Regions from separate parts of the Paenibacillus sp. B01 genome, predicted to be linked through region 3. Evidence: riboswitches for the same ligand, from Rfam matches in the RefSeq annotation. Region 3 holds a riboswitch; each other region holds the start of a gene.

Region 1 (7,257 bases), 3.0 Mb from region 3:
GATGGGCGGCGCCGACTGGTCCGACTACAACGCGCTCCAGTTCTGGTACGAGCCGGACGGCAAGGGGCAGAAGCTCGTCATGCAGATCAACGCCTCCGGCAAGACGTACGAGTACTACCCGGACACGACCGGCACCGAGCCGCAGCTGATCGTCGCTCCGTTCCGCGACTTTCAGCCGGCCAACGGCGCGACCGGCACGCTGACGAGGCTGAACCTGAAGAGCGTGAACGCCTTCTCGATCTATACGAACGCGGTGCCGGACGGCAACCGGCTGACGAGCTCGATGTACTTCGACGACATCCGGGCGCTGAACGATCCGGCTGCCGGCACGGTGCCGAGCGGCGAAGGCGGAGCCGGCCTGCCGAAAGGCGTGCTGCAGGACTTCGAGCAGTCGCTCGGCGGCTGGGCCATCGGCGGCAACGACATCGGCCTCGGCGCGGCGGCGCTCGCTGCCGATGGCGGCGGCCAGGCGCTGGCCGTGACGATCGGCGCCAGTCCGGCCGCCGGCAAAAACGGCGAGATCGCCCGCGTCGGCGCGCTCGATCTGAGCAGCGGCTCCAAGCTGCGGCTGCGGGCCCGCATCGAGGGCGGCAGCGCTTCGGCGCAGCTGTTCCTCAAGCATGGCGGCGGCTGGTCGTGGGCGGCGGCGGGCGGCAAGCCGCTGACGAGCGAGTACCAGTGGTACGAGATCGACCTGGACGGCCCGGACAGCTACGGCAAGCCGATCGACAAGTCGTTCCTGCAGGCGATCGGCCTGCAGGTGTACGACGCGGCCGGCGGCGGCACGGTGTACATCGACGACGTGACGCTGGAGTAGGCGGCGCTTGGTTCCGATGCGAGCAAGCCGCGCCGATTTCGTGTAGGATGGAGGAAAGAAATCGGCGCGCGTCCCGCTGCCCGGCAAAGGCGGAGCGGACAAGCGCGCTGCGGGAGGATGCGGCATGAGCGAGAGCAAGAAGGTTGAAGCAGGCGAGATTGTGGACGAGCAAGCCGCCGGCAGCGGCGGCGCTGCGGCTGAGGTCGAGGAAGGCACGACTGCAGAGGGACAGGGCGAAGGAACGGAAGGCTCCGCTGAGAAAAGCCTGAGCAAGGAAGCCGAGATCGCGCAGTGGATGGTCGAGACGATCCGCGACAGGGGGATGCTGCGCCAGGAGGAAGCGATCGAGCATGTGCGCGGCGTCTACGGCGAGGCGTACGTGTTCGTCAACGAGGCGGGCAACGTCTCGCTGGAGAAGGAGGTCAAGAAGGCGTTCCGCAAGCTCCATCGCGGGCGGATCGCCTGGGACCGGGACGGCTTTTTCTGGGCTTGGACGTAGAGGAAGGAACAGGGCGGCCGAAGTCAGAAAATTTTCCCTTTTTGCTGGAAGTCCGGTTGCAATTGCTTTCATGGATATGCTACCATAACCGTAATAACCACTCGGCTGAATCTTCATATTGGTTGCGTTATTGCTTAATAACCCTGAATATGTTGCATCTCAGATACAAAGGTTAGATCTCAGTACGGCAGGAGGTGTAACACATGCAAAGAGGTACAGTAAAATGGTTCAACGCTGAGAAAGGCTACGGCTTTATCGAAGTTGAAGGCGGTAGCGACGTATTCGTACACTACTCCGCCATCACGGGCGAAGGCTTCAAGACGCTGGACGAAGGCCAAGCGGTCGAGTTCAACGTTGTTGACGGAAGCCGCGGACCGCAAGCCGAAAACGTCGTGAAGCTGTAAGCTTCCGATTCGGCAAGCGCCAAAAAGGCTGCCTGCTCATCCTCGAGATGAGCGGGCAGCCTTTTTTTGCGTTGGGCGGGTGCAGAGTTTCGTAGTGCCGCTTACCGTGAAGGAAGGCGATTCTAAAATCGAGTCAGCGGGCGGGTGAAGTGAGGTAGGCGGAGGGAACGATGTTGACGGGAGTTGCGCGGAAAAACCGAGCAACTCTGCTCGGGCGGTCGCCCTGACGCCGGAGTTGCGCGGAAAAACCGAGCAACTCTGCTCAAGCAGGCGCCCTGAGGCCGGAATTGCGCGGAAAAACCGAGCAACTCTGCTCGAGCAGACGCCCTGACGCCGGAGTTGCGCGGAAAAACTCCGCTCGAGCGTCCCTGTCAGACAACGCTCTTGACCGGCAGCAGCGGCCAATGCTGGCCAAGCTGCCAGGCGAGCAGCGTCGAGGCGAGCACATAGAGCGCATAGCCGGCGTCGGCGGCGGACAGGCGATAGCGGTAATAGAAGGTGCGCGCGCCCGCGCCGCTGGCGAAGCGCTTGGCCCCCATCGCCGCTGCCGTCCGATGGGCGCGCCGGATGCACTGCGCCAGCAGCGGAATCGCGTACATGCGCAGCCGCTCGTACAAGCCGCGCAGGCCGCGCGGCCTGCGGCCGCCGCGGATCTGCAGCGCCTGACGCAGCGTGACGAACTCCTCCGCGAGTAGCGGCAGCATGTTGAACGCCGCGAGGAAGCTGTAGGCGTAGCGCGCCGGCAGCTGCAGCTGCTGCATGAGCGAGTAGAACAGCGCGACCGGCCGCGTCGTCAGCGCGAACGCGAGGCCGACGGCCGCCACCTGCAGCGAGCGGAAGCCGAGATGCAGGCCGCGGTAGAAGCTTTCCTCGGTGATGCGGATCAGGCCGTACTGGAACCAGACGGTCTCGCCGCTGCCGAACATCATCATGCCGGACGCGGAGCTGACGAACAGCAGCAGGAACGGCGAGGCGTACAGCAGCAGCCGCAGCGGCGGATGCCCGGAGAACAGCGCCAGCGGCAGCAGCGCGGCGACGGCGAGCAGCAGCATGACGTTCGGGTCATGCGTCAGCAGCACGAGCAGGAACAGCAGCGCCGACACCGCCAGCTTATGCGTCGGATTGACACGGTGCAGCCACGTTTCGCGGTACGGAAAGGAAAGGTTCATCGGGTCGGCGCTCCTTTCGGCAAGACGGAACGGGCCAAGGCCGCCTCGGGAGAGCCTGTCGGCGAGGCTTCTGCAGCGGGATCCGCTCCGTAATCCGGTTCGTAATCCGGTTTGTGATCCGATGCGGGGGCCGCTCCGCGGCCCGGTCGACGACTCGCTCCGTCATCGGGCGGCGAGGAGGGAGCAGGCCGCGCCGGAGCGGGAAGCTCCCGCACGACGCCCTGCTCCACCTGCCAGCGGCGGGTGGCGAAGCGGCGGACAAGCTCGTCGTCATGCGTCACCATGAGGATGGCGCAGCCGCTGCGGCGCAGCTCCTCGAGCTGCTCCATCATCGAAACGGTGCCGGCGGCGTCGAGGCCGAACGTCGGCTCGTCGAGCAGCAGCAGCCGCTGGCCGCAAGCCATCGCGGAGGCGACGCTCAGCCGGCGCTTCTGCCCCATCGACAGCTGGTACGGATGGCGCCGCTCCAGCCCGGCGAGCGCGAACCGCTCCAGCAGCGTCCGGACCCGGCCGTCCCGCTCGGGCGGTGACAGCCGCTCCGGCATCGAGAACGCCAGCTCCTCGGCGACGCTGTCCGTGACGAGCTGGAACTCGGGGTTCTGAAAGCAGTACGCCGCCAGCTCCGCCGCCTGCCGGGGCTTGCGCAGCCGGGCCTCCGGCGCGCCCAAAAGGCGCATCCGCCCTTCGCTGCGGACGAGCCGCATGATGGCGAGCAGCAGCGTGCTTTTGCCGGCGCCGTTGGCTCCGGTGACGGCGATCCAGTCGCCGGCGCAGACGGACAGCCGGTCGGCGCGCACCTTGACCTCGCGGCCCCGCATCCCGGCGAAGCCGTCCAGCTCCAGCAGCGGGGCGGGAAGCGGCGGCGTGCCTGCAGCGGGTGCAGCCGCGGCAGAAGCGTCCGCGCCTGGCGCTGCCGCTGCCGCTGCGAGAAGCGTCCCGCCGCCGGCCGGAACGGGCGCATGCGGCAAGACATGAGTCTCGTCGGCCGCATCGAGCGGAGCCGCCGCTCCCGCATGCGCTCCGCCGTCCGTGGAGCCGAAGCGGCCTGCCTTTGCCGCTGCCTCATCGTCCCAGAAGCCCGGGTACCAGACGCCGTAGCGACGCAGCTGCGCGCGGCAGTCGCGAAAGATCTCCTCCGGCGGGCCGTCCGCCTCCAGCCGTCCGTCCGGCGAGAACAGCAGGATGCGGTCCATATCCCCGGCGATGAGGTCGATCTTGTGCTCGACGATGAGCACGGTCCGGCCGTCCCAGATGCGGCGCAGCGCGTCCCATACCTGAGCTGTGCCTTCCGGGTCGAGCAGCGCGGTCGGCTCGTCGAGCAGCAGCGCGTCAGGATCGACGGCCAGCATCGAGGCGACGGCGAGCCGCTGCTTCATGCCTTGGGACAGCTCCGAGACGGCCGTGTGCGGGTCGGGCAGCTCTAGCCCGGCCTGCTCGAGGCAGGCCGCGATCCGCTCCGGCATCTGTTCGCGGGGGACGGCTTGGTTCTCCAGCGCAAAAGCGATCTCTTCGTCCGCATAAGGCATGCAGAACTGCGCTTCGGGATCCTGGAACACGTAGCCGGGCCGCTCCGGCACGACGAGCCGCTCCGCCTTCAGCGGAATCGGGATCGCTGACGGCACGAGGCCGCCGAGCACCTGCAGCAGCGTCGACTTGCCGCAGCCGCTCGGTCCGAGCAGCAGCACCTTCTCTCCGCGCCGGATCGTCACGTCGAGGTCGCGGAACAGCAGCGGCGCTTCTTCGCCGGGGTACTTGAGCCGCAGGCCGATCGCCTCGGCCGCGACCGGCACGGCCGCAGCGCCGCTCCGGGCAGGCGCTCCGGCGGCTTCCGTCCGCAGCGAGCCGGCAGCCGCGCGCTCCGCGTCCTGACTGGCCGCTTTTCCCGACTCCTCCGCGTTCCCCGACTCCGCCTCGTTACCCGGCGCTGCCGCGCCCCGGTTGAGGCCGCTCATCCGCTCAGCCATCCAGCGCGTCGTAGTCCTTGGCCGAAGCCGGACGCAGCAGGCTCGTCACGCCGGTGCGCTCCAGCGCGCGGGCGAGCGCCCAGGCGAACAGCCCGGCGATGACGACGCTGCCGAGCAGCCGCATGGAGACGAACAGCGCGTAGTTCCAGAACGCGAGCTGGTCGATGTAGCCGTAGTAGCGGTCGATGAAGATCGAGGCGACGGCGGCGCCGACGGAGGCGAGCACGGCGACGATCGGACCGGCCTTGCGGTACAGGAACAGCGCGAAGAACAGCTCGGCGCCGAGGCCCTGGAACAGGCCGTACCAGAGCGTCGAGATGCCCCACGATCCGCCGAGGAACGCCTCGATCGCGGCGGCGGCGACTTCCGCGAGGATGGCGACGCCGGGCTTGCGGATGAGCAGGAACGCGAACGTGCCGGCCATGAACCACATGCCGTAGCTGAGCTGCTCGGCGTGCAGGCCGAGCGGCTTGAGGACGTCGTACATCGGCCCCCAGATCTTGTAGACGAGGCCGAAGACGACCGAGACGACGATCGTGACGAGGATGTCGGCGAGGGTGAGGCGATTGCCGGCGCGCGTCGCGCGGCCGGAGGCTGGTGCGGTGGACATGGGATCAGCTTCCTTTCGGATGGGGAATCGGTCTCTCACAGCGGCATGATCCCGGAGCGGCTGCTGTCGGCGAATGCGAAAAAAAGCCCGCCGGACAGCCGGCGGGCAGATGGAATCGGACAGGCGCGCCTCGCGTCCCCCTATGGCGGCGGAACGCAGGACTCGGCCGGCCTGCGCGCGGCAGGCCGGACAGGAAAGGCTCCGCCCGCCCGGACGGAGCGGCGGACGGAAGTCCCTAAGCGGACAGGGCCTTTCCCAAGTTGGCGCGATGCATTCTCTCTACGCTGGCATTACCCAGATCAGATCAATGGTCAGCGGCATGCGGCCGCAGTCTCAGCCCGACTTCATCGAGCCCCCATGCATGCTATGAAAGTGCTCTTACTATACCTTGGAAAATCCGGTTCGGCAATAGGGAGTGCCGGCGGGCGGCAGGACGGGCATTGCGGACGGAGTTGAGGGCGTCGGCGGTTGCATCCGTTTTCAAAGGCGGGTAAGCTGGAAGAAAAGGAGGGATTGGCCAATGAAATATCGTCGCTTGGGCAAAACGGAGCTGAACGTGTCGGTCGTCGGCATCGGCACCTGGCAATTCGGCGGGGAGTGGGGCATGGACTTCTCGCAGGACGAGGCGGACGCGATTCTCGACAAGGGCGCGGAGCTCGGCATCAACCTCATCGACACGGCGGAATGCTACGGAGACCATCTGTCGGAGCAGCTCATCGGAGGGTACCTCAGCCGCCGCAGGCGCGAGGACTGGATCGTCGCCACGAAGTTCGGCCATCATTTCCACGAGCGGTTCAAGCGGACCGACGTGTACGACGCGGAGGATGTCGTGCGGCAGCTGGACGCCTCGCTCAAAGCGCTGCGCACCGATTACGTGGACCTGTACCAGTTCCACTCGGGTCCGGACGCGGCGTTCGACAACGACGACCTGTGGACGGCGCTGGACAAGCAGGTGCAGGCCGGCAAGATCCGCCATCTGGGCACCTCCATCGGCAGCAACGACAACCTCCACCAGACCGAGGCCTCGACGCGGGTCGGCTCGCAGGCGATCCAGGTCGTCTACAACCGGCTCGACCGCAAGCCGGAGGAGCGCGTCTTCCCGGCCTGCGAGGCGCAGGATCTGGGCGTGCTGGCGCGGGTGCCGCTGGCGAGCGGCTTCCTGAGCGGCAAGTACAAGCCGGGCACGGAGTTCGGCGCGACCGACGTGCGCCACCGCCAGGATGCGGAGCAGGTGCGCCGCCGCCTCGAGGAAGTGGAGCGCATCGCCGCGGATGAAGTGCCGGCGGGCGTCGACATGGCGGCATGGGCGCTCGCCTGGTGCCTGCGCCATCCGGCGGTGACGTCGGTCATTCCCGGCTGCAAAAATCCGCAGCAGGTGCAGAGCAACGCCGATGCCGTCGCGCTGGTGACGGAGCCGCATCCGCAGGATGTCCCGGCTCCGGCGCGGGCGTAAGGCGGGGCACGGCAGCGTGCGGACGCAGGGGCGGGCGAGGCGCGGAGCGAGCGTAGGCGGCGCGGCGAGCGTAGGCGGCGTGGCCCGCGCGTAAGCGCCGGCGAGGCGCAGGCGAGCGTCAAGCCTGCCAGGGCCGCCGATGCCCAAGGCCGGCGGCTCGCGAAGGGCAGGTTCAGCCCCCTTTAGAATCGTCAGCGCGTCGACAAGGAGCCTTCATCCACACCGTGGATGAAGGCTCCTTTCGTTTTCGAGGTTGGATCGCGCGGGCAAGCAGGGAAGAAGGCTGGAGCAACGCGAGTAGAGGCTGCAGCCGGAAAAAGTCGTGCTGCAGGCCGCGCGGA
Region 2 (7,257 bases), 1.5 Mb from region 3:
AGCAACCTAGCCGAATACATGCAGGGCAAAGGCTACAATCCTGGAAAAATCGCTATTTATACGTACGATTATGCTTCCAATTACAGTATTGATTATGTCGAATTCGGTCCGCAAACCATTGTCATGGACCCGGCGCAGAGCGTGAAATCGGGTGCCGCCGTCAAGCTTCACGCCACGGTGAAGCCAGATAAATTCAGCAACAATCCGGTCTTCTGGTCCGTGGATGACGAAGCAGTCGGAACGATCGGCCAGGACGGAACATTTGCCGCCAAGTCGAAGGGGATCGCTGTCGTTACCGCTATGACCGGCACTGGCCTCAAAGCGACAACAAAGCTGTATGTCGATACCGAGCTGCCGGATGGGACAGGAATGACAGAGACGGATGAAAATTTAACCCCGCCCAACTATATCAACGACAGCCAGCACGGCAATTTGTCCGTAGCGGGCAATCATGCCCAGATTGTCGCCAATCTGAACGAAGTGTTTCGAGCTGACGGCCTTGATTATCGGGTAACCGGCCATCACGAGGTGCAGCTGATCGCAGATCAGACGGTAGACCCTACATCCTTTGTGGCTCGTTATCCCGACAAAAAGGGAGAAATCATCCTGCCGAAAGCCATCGAGCATGGCGGGGAGGAATACAGCCTTACCTCCATCGGATACCGCGCTTTCTACTTTGCCTCGAATGTAGAGCGTGTCATCGTTCCCGACGGAGTCAAGATCATCGGGGAACAAGCCTTCAACTCTGCCTTCAAGCTGACCAAGGTCATTCTTCCCGATTCCGTAGAGCGAATCGATGACGAGGCTTTCTCCTGGCTGGGCAACGCAGAGATCAACATTCCAAAGAATGTAAAATTCATCGGCCGCTATGCCTTCGCCGGCAATCAGAAGCTGAAGGAAGTCATCCTCAATCCTGGTTTTCAGGAGCTCGGCTATAGCGCGCTTGGGATGACTTCGGTGACCAAGGTGCATCTGCCTGACGGAGTCAAGGGCATTGGAGAAAATGCTTTTATCAACACGTCCAAGTTGAGCGAAATCCGGTTGCCCGGCGACTTGAAACGAATTCCGAGGGCAGCTTTCTACGGCTCCGGAATTACGAGCATTGAGCTGCCGCAAGGGCTTGAAGCTATCGGACCTAGCGCCTTCCAATTATCCAAGCTGACCTCCGTGACCATTCCGTCTACGGTTACCCGAATTGAAGCTTTTGCTTATTCGGATCTCAATGCGAAACTGGCGGATGTCATCATTCCCGATTCCGTGCAGGTAATGGGGGAGAAAGCCTTCAGGGGACTGACCTCCAAATCGATTCTGGTTGGAGCCAACGCCTTGCGGATTGACCGGGATGCCTTCATCGGCGCGAAGACGAATGTGATCGCCGCCAATAAAACGGTGGCACGGCAAATACGCCGTAGCAATTACTCGGCTTCCATTACCGTCGGCGGTTCCGAATTCGCTGATTATGTTCCGGGGCTGTTCCTGGCGGATGGCATCCTCTACCGCCCGACCAGCGACACGACGGCCGAGGTCCAAGCGCTTGACAACAAGACGGTATCGGAGCTGTTCATTCCAGAGCAAGCAACCGACAGCGGAAACAATTTGACGTATACCGTAACCTCTATCGCGGCATTTCTGACCAAGGGCGTTCCGACTTTGACCAAGATCGTGCTTCCGGATACGATTGAAATCATCGGGGAGCGCGCCTTTGATCAGAATCTGTACCTGAAGAGCTTCAACTATCCGAAAAAGCTGAAAGAAGTGGGCTTCCAGGCGCTCGGTTATTCCGGCCAGCAAGAGCCCGGCTATAATGGGGGCGTCGATCTGGAAATTCCCCAATCCATCGAATGGGCTGACGACAGCGGCTTTGCCGGCATCAAAGAAACGGAAATTACGGTTCCTGCCGGTCCGACCTTCGTGAATGAGTATCAGTTCGCCGCTATGAACAACCTGAAGAAAATCGTCATGGGGAACTCGATTACGGCGATCAACCGCGGCGGCTTCTCGGGAGCAAAAGCATTGACTTCGGTCGACCTGCCCGATTCATTGGTCTACATTGGGGATGAGGCTTTCTCCAACAGCGGCTTGACCTCCGTCGCCATCCCGAATTCCGTTCGCTATTTAGGCTCTAGGGCTTTCAATCAAGTCAAGGAAGCCAGACTCGGCGGCTCGGTCGATGCGTTCGGATGGAGAACCTTCTCCAACGATGCGCAGCTCTCCGTTGTCCTGAACTCGCAACGGGAAGACCTTGTCAAGTTCAATACACTGGAGCGGCTCCCGGCTCTGAAATGGGACGGAAGCACGACCATTCCGACTCTGGACAGCTCCATCGTACCGGCAGAAGCAGTGGCGACCATCACGACCGATCGCTCGACGAGAGCTGAGCTTAATCCGAACCACGCTCAGGTTTCCACCTCGATCTATGGCAAGCTGATCGTAGACGGCAGCCTGATCATTCCAGAAGATGAAGTGTTATTCTTGTCCGGCGACCTGGTCGTAAATGGAAAAGTCACGGGTAAAGGAACGATCCGGTATGCCGAAGGGGCAACCTTCGACAAATCCAGAATCGACCCCACGGTTACTGTGATCTCAGATGAGGAAGCCAACAATCCTCATATTCCGACGCCGACGCCATCGCCGACACCGACACCGTCATCGACACCGTCATCAACACCGACGCCGTCACCGGCTCCGTCCGATCCGGGCATTCCGACGGCCTCGCCGGCTCCAAGCGTGCAACCGTCTCCGGTCATTTCGAATACAGAACATGCAATCAGAAGCACCGAAACCGTTCAGGACGGCATGATGATGGTCACCGTCACGGACGCCGATCTGACGGCAGCCATTGCTTCCGCTGGAAATTCCATTGAATCCTTGGTTATCTCGACCAACAAGGAGCAGGCCAAGCTTGTATTGACAGGCCGGCAAGTCGAACTGCTCTCAGCCTTGCCGAAGAAGAGCACGGTTGTCTTCAGCGCTGGCGGATCGTCCGTTGTTCTGCCGCTGTCTCTGATGAGCCTCGCTCCCTCCAATTCCAGTCTCGAATTGGAAATCAAGCCGGCTGCTGATTCCAGCGCTTTCGTCACTGCTTTAGGAAATGGCAAACTAATCGGCCAACCCGTCTCATTTGAGGCCGACTGGACAACTGCAGCCGGTCGCAAGCCCGTGGACATCCCGAACCATCTATTCATCACCCGAACCTTCACTGTACCCGGCAGCTTCGAGCTTGACGAGGCAGGAGTGCTGTATGAAGAAGACGGTGCCGTCTCTCCCGTAGCTTCCATCTTGAGCAAGCAAGCGGACGGCACGACGAAGGTGACCGTCAGCCGCCCTGGCTTCTCGGTGTACGCCTTGGCGACTCGTACCGTGAACTTTACTGATCTTGACGACTCTGCCGCCGCTCGCGTGATCGAGGCTTTGGCCGGCAAGTGGATCATCAACGGTACATCAGCGACGACTTATTCGCCCGATGCCAGCCTGAGCCGCGCCGAATTCACCGCCCTGCTCGTCCGGGCACTCGGTCTGAAGTCAACGGCGCTCGCTTCTTTCACCGATGTAAAAAAAGGCGACTGGTTTGCTGCCGACGTGGCGGCGGCCAGCGAAGCGGGGTTGATCCAAGGCATCGGCAAGGGGAAATTCGCGCCAAATGACAAAGTCTCCCGTCAGGATCTGGCTGTTATCCTGGAGCGGGCATTGAAGCTTGCCGGCATCGAGTTGACGACCGATCAAACGGTCGCTTACACAGACCTGGCACATGCGGCCGCTTATGCCAGAGAAAGCATCCAGAAGCTTACGGACGCGGGCGTCTTGAACGGTTACTTGCTTTCGGGCAAGACCTATTATCAGCCCAACGCCCCGGCTGACCGTGAATTCGCCGCCGTAGCCCTGTACCAATGGCTCCTTAAGGCCAAGCTGATGAACGGATTAGATTTGAGCTAGTTTGAAATACCAATAGATTAGAAACTTAAGTTTAAAACCACATGCGAGAACACTCCTTGTGGTTTTTTTTATTATTTGTAGAATGAAAAGTTCGAACTTGACGACACCTGAAAAGACAGCGTATAGTCAAAACCAAGATATCCACTAGGGGCGCCCGCGAGGGCTGAGATAAAGCGAAGCTTTGGTCCCTTTGAACCTGATCTGGGTCATGCCAGCGTAGGAAAGTGGTCGAATCGCGCAACGTTTGTATCGGTCTGCGTCCATTCGCCGCTTCCTGTCCGGGAGGCGGCTTTTTTGCGCCTCGCCAAGCGGATGGGAAGGAGGCGACGACGTTCGGATAAGAAGGGGAAAGGCAAAAGAGACAAGGGCGGCACGGTCGGCATGCTACGCCGGCTGCCTTGCGTCGAAGGCGGGGGAAGCACTCCCATCCGGACTGCCCTTGAACCCTTCTCCCGAAGCCCGCCCCAACCTGGAGGCGGTCGCAGACCGAGCCAAGCCCCCTCTGTCCCGGCTCGCCACGAGCCGCCACGGAACGATGCGCGAGCACGGCTTTCTTTGCTCTCTAGCCTCCTAGCGGATATTCCACAACCGCGAGGAGGTTTTTTTCATATGCCCATCCTGACGAAGCCGCTGCCGGGGAGCCGCAAGGCCTACATCGACGGAAAGACGCCGGGCGTGCGCGTGCCGGTGCGCGAGATCGCGCTGACGGACAGCGACATGCGCGGACAGCAGGTGCACAACGAGCCGGTGCGCGTGTACGACTCCAGCGGTCCGTATACGGACGAAAGCTATGTCGCGGACATCCGGCGCGGCTTGCCCGCCTTGCGAGAGCGCTGGATCGCGGAGCGAGCCGACACGGAAGCCTACGACGGCCGCGAGGTGCGTCCGGAGGACAACGGCTTTACAGATGCGGAGAAGGCGGCGGCAAAAGGCGCGGAGCGGTTCCCGCCGACCGGCCGCAAGCCGCTGCGGGCGAAGCCCGGCCGCAACGTGACGCAGCTGCATTACGCGCGGCGCGGCATCGTGACGCCGGAGATGGAGTTCATCGCCCTCCGGGAGGGCATGGAGCCGGAGTTCGTGCGCAGCGAGGTGGCCGCCGGCCGCGCGATCATTCCCGCCAACATCAACCACCCGGAGATCGAGCCGATGATCATCGGGCGGCATTTTCATGTGAAGATCAACGCCAACATCGGCAACTCCGCCGTCGCCTCCTCGATCGAGGAGGAGGTCGAGAAGATGACGTGGGCGACGCGCTGGGGCGCGGACACGATCATGGACCTGTCCACCGGCAAGAACATCCATACGACCCGCGAATGGATCGTGCGCAACTCGCCCGTCCCGGTCGGCACGGTGCCGATCTATCAAGCGCTGGAGAAGGTGAACGGCAAGGCGGAGGACCTCAGCTGGGAGGTGTTCCGCGACACGCTGATCGAGCAGGCCGAGCAGGGCGTCGACTACTTCACGATCCATGCGGGCGTGCTGCTGCGCTACGTGCCGCTGACGGCGAAGCGCGTGACGGGCATCGTCAGCCGCGGGGGCTCGATCCTGGCGGCGTGGTGCCTCGCGCATCATCGGGAGAACTTCCTGTATACGCATTTCGAGGAGATCTGCGAGATCATGAAGGCGTACGACGTCAGCTTCTCGCTCGGCGACGGCCTTCGTCCCGGCTCGATCGCCGACGCCAACGACGAAGCGCAGTTCGCGGAGCTGGACACGCTCGGCGAGCTGACGAAGATCGCCTGGAAGCATGACGTGCAGGTGATGATCGAGGGCCCCGGCCATGTTCCGATGCATCTCATCAAGGAGAACATGGACCGCCAGCTCGCGGTGTGCGACGAGGCGCCTTTTTACACCCTTGGTCCGCTGACGACGGACATCGCGCCGGGATACGACCATATCACGAGCGCGATCGGGGCGGCGATGATCGGCTGGTTCGGGACGGCGATGCTGTGCTACGTGACGCCGAAGGAGCATCTGGGCCTGCCGAACAAGGAGGATGTGAAGGAGGGCGTCATCACCTACAAGATTGCTGCCCACGCGGCCGATCTGGCCAAGGGCCATCCGCGCGCGAGGCTGCGCGACGACGCGCTGTCCAAGGCGCGCTTCGAGTTCCGCTGGCGCGACCAGTTCCATCTGTCGCTCGATCCCGAGCGGGCGATGAGCTATCACGACGAGACGCTGCCCGCCGAGGGCGCGAAGACGGCGCATTTCTGCTCGATGTGCGGACCGAAGTTCTGCAGCATGCGCATCACGCAGGACATCCGCGACTATGCGGAGCGCGAGGGGCTGGAGACAGCGGAGGCGATCGAGGCGGGCATGAAGGAGCAGGCGGACGCCTTCAAGGCGGGCGGCGGCAAGATTTATGCGTGAGGAGAGGCGGACGGAGGGAGAGGCGGTCGCAGGCGGGACCGGTCAGACGGAGGAAGGAACGGTCTTAGGCGAGGTCGGTCGGACGGAGGGAGAGTTGGTCGCAGGCGGGACCGGACGGATGGAGCCAGGAGCGAGAGCAGGGATGGCTGGCGGGATGGAAAAGGTCGGTCGGACGGAGGAAGGAGCGGTCGCAGGGCTGAGCGCGGAGCGGCGCGAGCGCTTCTCGCGGCAGATGCGGTTCGCGCCGATCGGCGAAAAAGGCCAGCTGGCGCTATTCCGCTCCCGCGTGCTGATCGCCGGCGTCGGCTCGCTCGGCTGCGCGCTGGCACAGCATATGGCGCGGGCGGGCGTCGGCTCGATCGTGCTCGCCGACCGCGACTATGTCGAGTGGAGCAATCTGCAGCGGCAGATGCTGTTCGACGAGGAGGATGCGCGGCAGTGCCTGCCCAAGGCGGTCGCGGCGGTGGAAAAGCTGCGTCGCGTCGACAGCGGTCTTGCGGCGGAGGCGGTCGTCGCCGACTTGACGGCGCCGGGCGTGCTGGAGAAGGCGGCTGCCGGCTGCGATCTCGTGCTCGACGGCACGGACAACGCCGAGGTGCGGCTGCGGCTGAGCGACTGGTGCTTCGCGCATGGCGTGCCGCTGCTCTACGGCGGAGTCGCCGGAGCCTCCGGCATGAGCGCGCCGCTCGTGCCCGGCGCGACCTGCTGCCTGCGCTGCCTGATCGGCGGCGAGGAGGAGCAGGAGAGCGGCGAGACATGCGATACGGTCGGCATGCTGTCGCCGGCGGTGGAGCTGGTCGCGGCGCTGCAGGCGGCGGAGGCGCTCAAGTGGCTGAGCGGTAGCCGCAGCGACATGCGGCGCACGCTCGCGACGGCGAGCGTCTGGCCGCTGTCGCTGCGCGAGCTGAAGCTGCCGGGGCCGACCCGGACCTGTCCGGCATGCGGCGAAGCAGG
Region 3 (7,257 bases):
GACCGGCGACCGCCGCGATCGGCAGCGTGCTCGACGTGCATGTCATCGGCGCCGGCATCGGCGAGGGGCGGCTCAGCTACGCGGCCGCGGTCGGCCTGTTCCAGAGCGCGATCGCGCTCGTCCTCATCCTCGCGGTCAACCGGATCGCCCGCAAGGTCAGCGACGTATCCCTTTTCTAACCCGAAAGGAGCATCCGCATGGGAAGGCGCAAGCTCTCGCTGTTCAGCGCGGCCAACTACACGCTGCTCGCGCTGTTCGGCTTCACGATGATCTATCCGTTCATCTACATCCTCGTCTACTCGCTGAACGACGGCAAGGACTCGATGCTCGGAGCGCTCTACTTCTACCCTCGGCAGTTCACGCTCGACAACTACGCCCAGATCTTCGACAACGCGAAAATCTGGCAGGCATACAAGATCACGCTGCTGCGCACGGCGCTCGGCACGGCGCTGCATGTGGCGCTATGCACGCTGACCGCCTACGCGCTGTCCAAAAAGACGCTGCCGGGGCGGACGTTCTTCACCTTCTACATCTTCCTGCCGACGATCTTCAGCGCGGGCTTCATCCCTTACTTCATCACGCTGCAGAAGCTTCAGCTCATCAACAGCTTCTGGGTGTACGTCGTTCCGATGCTGTTCAGCTTCTTTCACATCGTCATCATCCGCACGTTCCTGCAGGGCATCCCGGAGGAGCTGGAGGAGTCGGCGCGCATCGACGGCTACGGCGACTTCCAGATCTTCCTCAAGATCGTCCTGCCGCTGTCGGGGCCGGTGCTGGCGACGATCTCGCTGTTCATCGGCGTCGCCCACTGGAACGACTGGTTCACCGGAGCCTATTACGTCTCCGACAAGAGCCTCATTCCCGTGCAGACGCTGCTGCAGCAGATGCTCACCGAGGCCGAGGCGCTCTCGTCCTCGATGCAGCGGGCCGCCCAGCAGGGCGGGCAGACGATCAACACCGGCGCGGCCGGATCGACGCCGGAGTCGCTGCGGATGGCGCTGCTCGTCGTCACCGTGTTTCCGATCCTGTGCATCTATCCTTTTCTGCAGAAGTACTTCGTCAAGGGCGTCATGATGGGTTCGGTCAAAGGCTAGGATGAACGTCCGCAAGCGGCTGCGGGCGGCGGGTCCGCCGCAGCCGCCGGACTTTGTCATATACCACTTACGACGATCGGGAGGGGTTCTCATGAGGAACAAGCGGATCAAGGCCGCCGCGGCGCTGCTGGCGGCGATGGCGATGGGCGGCTCGCTCATCGGATGCAGCGACGGGGGCGGCGGAGGGAACAGCGGCGACGGCGGCGAGGTGTCGCTGAAGATTCTGCACAACTGGAACGGCTCCGGCGCGGGCGACGTGGAGGCGGACTTGACGCCGATCGCCAAGGCGATTCAGGCGAAGACCGGCGTCAAGGTGAAGATGGACTACACGAAGGGCAGCGAGGTCGAAAAGGTGAACCAGATCTTCGCGACGCAGGACCTGCCCGACATCTACACCGGACCGGCCTGGGGCGGGGAGCTGGACGGCATCGTCAAGGCGGCGCGCGAGGACCAGCTCGTCGACCTGTCGGGCAAGCTGGACGCGTATCCGAACCTGTCCCGGGCGATCGCCAAGGAAAACGTGCCGCCGGCGCTGTACGAGAAGGCGATCGGAGCCTTCGGCGACCAGAGCTACATGCTGTTCCAAAACCAGCCGCTGACGGACAAGGACGCCATGGATTGGCTGTACGGCTTTTACGTCCGCAAGGACATCGCCGATCAGGTCGGCGTCGATCCGCAGTCGGTCCGGACGAAGGACGATCTGTACGCCTTCCTCAAGAAGATCAAGGACGCGGACCTGAAGGAGAACGGCATGCCGGTGTTCCCGCTCGGCGGCTTCTCCAACGGCTGGGCCGTCGGCATCGGCAACACGATGTTCTACGGCACGGAGTATATGGACCAGGGCGGCGGCACGCTCGAGCATGTGTTCTTCACCAAGCCGTATGAGGACTACACGCTGTATTACCGCAAGCTGCTGGCCGAGGGACTGCTCGATCCGGAGGCGTTCACGCAGACCGATCCGATCGCCCAGGAAAAGATCAAGCAGGGCCGCATCGCCGTGCTGGCGGCGCATCTGCCGGCGATCATCGACGCCTCCAAGGATTATGTGAAAGCGCATCCAGGCAGCGATTACGTGCCGATCGGGCCGCTGGAGCGGGCCGGCGCCGAGCCGGATCGTCCCGTCGATCTCGGCATCCAGGGCAACAACGTCACCGTCATCACCAAGGCATGCAAAAATGTCGACGCGGCGCTCAAGCTGCTGGAGTTCCTCGCCTCGGAGGAAGGCTTCAAGCTCGTCCGCTACGGCATCGAGGGCACGCATTACGACATGGTGGACGGCAAGCCGGTCGCCAAGGCGGAGTTCTTCGACAAGTTCGCGGCCGACACGACGGGCAAGGCCAAGAAAAACGAGGGCTTCGCGACCGGCTTCGAGGACATGACCGGCCAGGACCGGACGAACACGCTCGGCGGCGACATCTGGGCGGACCAGGAGCGGATCGCCAAGATGGAAAGCGCGCGCAAAATCCTCCGTCCGAACGGCATCTCCGTCATCTCGGCCTACAACGCCGCCGACGTCATGGCCAAGTCGCCGCAGTGGGAGGAGCTCAAGCCGTCGATGGACAAAATCGGCGACGTCTGGAAGGAAGCGGTATTCGCCAAGTCCGACGAAGCGGCGCTGGACATCATCGGCGCGCTGCGCGAGCAGATCAAGAAGACCGGCTATCCGGAGGCGATCCAGTACGTGAACGAGAACCTGAAGGGCAAGGAAGTCGTGCAGCTGCAGATGCCGAACTGATCCGGGCGCTTGCCCGAAAGGAGGCCGCGACATGAAGCGGGAGGAAGCGGGCCGGCAGGAGCGGACGGGATTCCAGGAATCCCGTCCGTACGGGCCCAAGTACGATCTGCGGACCGATTTCGTCATGGTGTACGGCATTTCGGACGATCTACCCGAGCGGATCGAGGGCTGGAGGAAGGCCGGCTACACGATCCATCTCATGACCGGCGTCTCGTGGGGCGAATACCAGGATTACCTGTACGGCAGGTTCGACGGGCGGGAGCACTGGGACGAGGCGCAGACGCTGCGCTCCGGAGACCCGATGCTGCACGGCAAGGACGTGCCGTACATGGCGCCGACGATCTCGTTCGCCCGGTATTTGGCGGAGCAGATCCGCCGGGCGATCGACTGCGGCGTCGAGGCGATCCATCTGGAGGAGCCGGAGTTCTGGGCGCAGTCGGGCTACGAGGAGGCGTTCAAGCGGGAGTGGCGGAGCTATTACGGCGAGGACTGGCAGGAGCCGCATCGCTCGCCGGACGCTCAGTACCGGGCCTCGAAGCTGAAGGCGGCGATGTACGCGCGCACGCTCGAGCGCATCTGCGGCGAGATGAAGGAATACGCGCTCGTCGCCTATGATCGGGCGATCCGCTTTTACGTGCCGACGCACAGCCTGATCAACTACGCCCAGTGGCGGATCGTCAGCCCGGAGGCGCTGCTCGTCTCGATGCCGTCATGCGACGGCTATATCGCCCAGATCTGGACCGGCACGGCGCGCACGGCCAACGTCTATCGAGGCGTGCGCCGCGAGCGCACGTTCGAGACGGCCTATTTGGAATATGGCATCATGCAGGAGCTGACGCGCGGCACCGGCCGCGAGATGTGGTTCCTGCACGATCCGATCGAGGACAATCCGCGCTACAGCTGGAGCGACTACCGCCGCAACTACCGGGCGACGGTCATCGCCTCCCTGCTGCATCCGGACGTGAAGCAGTACGAGGTGTGCCCGTGGCCGTGGCGGGTGTTCGAGCTGGACTATCCGACCGAGGACGGCAGCGGCAAGGAGCCGATCCCCGAAGCCTACAAGACGCAGCTGCTGACCGTCATGAACCTGCTGCGAGACATGCATCGCCACGAGGAGGCTCCCGATCCGTCCGGCGCCGGGGCCGGACCGTCCGGCATCGGCCTCTGCCTGGCCAACTCGTCCATGTACCAGCGGGGCGACGTGCTCGGGGAGGGAGAGGACGAAGGCGAGTTCAACTACGACGGCACGAAGGCGGCGGACGGACTGACGACGCGGCAGCTGGAGCTGCTGGACTTCTCGGCCTTTTACGGGCTGGCGCTGCCGCCGGTCAAGAAGGGCATCCCGCTGCGCCCGGTCCAGCTCGACAACATCCTGACGTTCCCCGGCTATCTCGAGGGCTACCGCGTGCTGCTGCTCAGCTACGAGTTCATGAAGCCGGAGCATCCCGGCATCCATCAGGCGCTCGCCCAGTGGGTGCGGGAGGGCGGCGTGCTGATCTATGCCGGCGACGGCTCGGACCCGTTCCACGGCGTGCGCGAATGGTGGAATCGCGGGGCGGGAAGCCGCGTCTACGAGCGTCCCGAGCAGCATCTGTTCGAGGCGATGGGGCTGGGCCGGGAACCGGAGCCGGGCGAGCATGCCGTCGGGGAAGGCGCGCTGCTGCATCTGCGCTGCCATCCGGCCGAGCTGTCGCGCTCCGCGGCAGGCGCGGAGCGCGTGCTCGGCGCGATCCGGCGCGCGCTGGAGCTGCGCGGCGAGGCGGACGACTACCGCGAGAGCGGCTTGCTGCGCATCCGGCGCGGTCCTTATGTGATCGCGCATGCGCTGGACGAGAGCGAAGCGGCAGGCGGCTCGGCCGTGCTCGAGGGAGCGTTTGTCGATCTGTTCGACGCGGAGCTGACGGTGCGGAATCGGGTCGAGCTCGCGCCGGGCGAGGACGCCCTGCTGTACGATCTGGGCGAAGCGGCCGGCGGCTGGGGCGAGGAGGAGGCGGCGGAGGCGGGCTCCGCGCACGGCGGCCCGGGAGCGGGAGCGGAGGAGGCGGGGTCCGCGCACGGCGGCCCGGGAGCGGGAGAGGCGGAGGCGGGGTCCGCGCACGGCGGCCCGGGAGCGGGAGCGGCACAGGCAGGCTCTGCGCACGCCGGCCCGGGAGCGGCGGAGGCGGCGCGGCGCGCCTCCGTGCTTGTCAGCTCCTCCCGCGTCCGGGACGCGGCTCGGGAAGGCGGACGGTTCCGCTACGTGTCGGAGTCGCCGTCCGAGATGACGGTGAGCACGAGGCTGCGCGCTTGTTCCATGCCGAGCCGCATCCGCGCCTGCGCGGCGGATATCCCGCTGGCCGGGCCGGGCGCTGACGCATCCGGCGGCGATGCGGTAGAGGCGGAGTTCCATGCCGCCTCGTCCACGCTGCTGCTGCGCCACGAAGGCCGCCCTGCGGGCGTCCGCGTCGAGCTGGAGTGGCTCTGACAAAAGCGGCGTCCGGCCGCGTCCTTTTTCAATCCGGTTGCAATCGGCCCGAGCTCTGCTATAATGGCACTATTGACAACCGCATAGCTGGGGAGCTGGCGCACGCCGGCTGAGAGGGGAGAAGCATCCCGACCCGTACACCTGATCTGGATAATGCCAGCGTAGGAACCGTATGCAGCCGACTCGCCGCGGAGCAGCCCTTCGGGAGCTTCCGTACGGCAAGTCTCGATCTGCGATAACATCACGACGTCTTCCTTGGGGAGACGTCTTTTTTTGTTCGGGCGGGATCGGCTGCGCGGATCGGACGGCGGACGGCGACGAAGGCGATGCGGGCATGAGAGAGAAGAAAGCAGGGGAGAGACATGGGGAGCAAGACAAGATGGACAAGCGGCATGCTGACGGCGGCGCTGGCGCTCGCGCTGGCCGCCTGCGGCGGCAGCGCCGAGCAGGAGAACGGCGGAGCGGCGGCGACGGACGCGCCGCTGCAAAAGGTGAAGGTCGTGCTCGACTGGACGCCGAATACGAACCATACCGGCCTTTATGTGGCGCGCGACAAGGGGTACTTCAAGGAGCAAGGGCTCGACGTCGAGATCGTTCAGCCGCCCGAAGGGACGGCCGCCGATACGCTCGTCGCCAAGGGCGAGGCGGAGTTCGGCATCGGCTATCAGGAAAACCTGACGCTCGCGCGCACGCAGGAGCTGCCGCTCGTCTCGGTCGCGGCGGTCATCCAGCACAATACGTCGGGCTTCGCCTCGCCGGCGGACAAGGGCATCAAGGAGCCCAAGGACTTCGAGGGCAAGACGTACGGCGGCTGGGGAGCGCCGGTCGAGCAGGAGGTGCTCGCCTCGCTCATGCAGGAGCAGCAGGCGGATGTCGGCCAGGTCAAGATCGTCAACATGGGCAACGCCGACTTCTTCACCGCCGTCAAGCGCGACATCGACTTCGCCTGGATCTTCTACGGATGGACGGGCGTCGAGGCGGAGCTGCGCGGCGAGCAGCTGAACATGGTCTATCTGACCGACTATAGCGACAAGCTCGACTACTATACGCCGCTGCTGCAGACGAGCGAGAAGCTGATCGCCGAACGGCCGGAGCTCGTGCGCGCGTTCGTCGCCGGCGCGGCAGCCGGCTACGAGGACGCGATCCGCGATCCGGAAGGCGCGGCGGAAACGCTGATCGCGGCCGTGCCCGATCTGAACCCGGAACTCGTGCGCGCCAGCCAGAAGTGGCTGAGCCCGAAATACCAGGATGACGCCGCCCGCTGGGGCGAGCAGAAGGCCGAGGTGTGGAACGGGTACGCCGACTGGATGGTCGAGCACGGCCTGATGGACGCCAAGCCGGACCTGGCGAAGGCGTTCACGAACGAGTTCCTGCCCGCAGACGGAAATTGATCCCTGTTTCGAACGAGAGGAGAGCATCGACATGGCCAACGCGCTGGTAAGCATCCAGATTTTGCCGACGACGCCGGGAGGAGAAAGCGTCCTGCCGTACGTCGACCGGGCGATTGACATCATCAAGGAGGCCGGCGTGCCTTATCGCGTCGCTCCGCTGGAGACGACGATGGAGGGCGACCTGCAGCAGCTGCTCGCGGTCGTCGCCCGCATGAGCGAGGCGCTGGCCGAGCTCGGCTGCCCGTCCGTCATCTCCCAGGTGAAAATCTACTACAATCCGGGCAGCGGAGCCTCGATGGACCGCCTGCTCGAAAAGTATCCGGATGGCCGGTAGCGGCCATCGCGGGCCGAATCGGGACGATGCGGACGGACGCGAAGCCGTCCGGCGCGACGCGGCACCCGATGGCGCAGCGTCGGAGCGGGCTGGAGCGGCAGCCGATGGCGCGGCGTCGGAGCGGGCCGGAGCGGCAGCCGATGGCGCGGCGTCGGAGCGGGCTGGAGCGGCGGCCAATGGCGCTAAGTCGGCGCGTGCGCGGGCCGGCGGCCGAACGCGCGCGCGGCTGAAGGCGGCGT

The links. Region 3 has a riboswitch for thiamine pyrophosphate ahead of GE073_RS14780 (ABC transporter substrate-binding protein). Riboswitches for the same ligand answer to the same signal wherever they lie in the genome.
Region 1: linked by a shared signal. The riboswitch ahead of GE073_RS01845 (ECF transporter S component) and the one ahead of GE073_RS14780 (ABC transporter substrate-binding protein) in region 3 are both predicted to bind thiamine pyrophosphate.
Region 2: linked by a shared signal. The riboswitch ahead of thiC (phosphomethylpyrimidine synthase ThiC) and the one ahead of GE073_RS14780 (ABC transporter substrate-binding protein) in region 3 are both predicted to bind thiamine pyrophosphate.

What each region holds. Positions count from the first base shown of each region.
Region 1 covers NZ_CP045802.1:400,501-407,757, forward strand. Annotated here, with positions in the region: gene GE073_RS01820 (glycosyl hydrolase) at 1-817, shown strand, start outside; gene GE073_RS01825 (DUF6953 family protein) at 1,083-1,316, shown strand; gene GE073_RS01830 (cold-shock protein) at 1,520-1,720, shown strand; gene GE073_RS01835 (energy-coupling factor transporter transmembrane component T family protein) at 2,092-2,889, opposite strand; gene GE073_RS01840 (ABC transporter ATP-binding protein) at 2,886-4,841, opposite strand; gene GE073_RS01845 (ECF transporter S component) at 4,846-5,463, opposite strand; TPP riboswitch at 5,723-5,832, opposite strand; gene GE073_RS01850 (aldo/keto reductase) at 5,984-6,916, shown strand; gene GE073_RS01855 (hypothetical protein) at 7,239-7,257, shown strand, end outside.
Region 2 covers NZ_CP045802.1:1,893,877-1,901,133, forward strand. Annotated here, with positions in the region: gene GE073_RS08125 (leucine-rich repeat protein) at 1-3,933, shown strand, start outside; TPP riboswitch at 4,070-4,173, shown strand; gene thiC (phosphomethylpyrimidine synthase ThiC) at 4,543-6,303, shown strand; gene GE073_RS25380 (ThiF family adenylyltransferase) at 6,458-7,257, shown strand, end outside.
Region 3 covers NZ_CP045802.1:3,419,254-3,426,510, reverse strand. Annotated here, with positions in the region: gene GE073_RS14800 (ABC transporter permease) at 1-179, shown strand, start outside; gene GE073_RS14795 (carbohydrate ABC transporter permease) at 198-1,094, shown strand; gene GE073_RS14790 (extracellular solute-binding protein) at 1,186-2,829, shown strand; gene GE073_RS14785 (hypothetical protein) at 2,861-5,293, shown strand; TPP riboswitch at 5,372-5,479, shown strand; gene GE073_RS14780 (ABC transporter substrate-binding protein) at 5,656-6,684, shown strand; gene GE073_RS14775 (thiamine-binding protein) at 6,716-7,018, shown strand; gene GE073_RS14770 (ABC transporter permease) at 7,008-7,257, shown strand, end outside.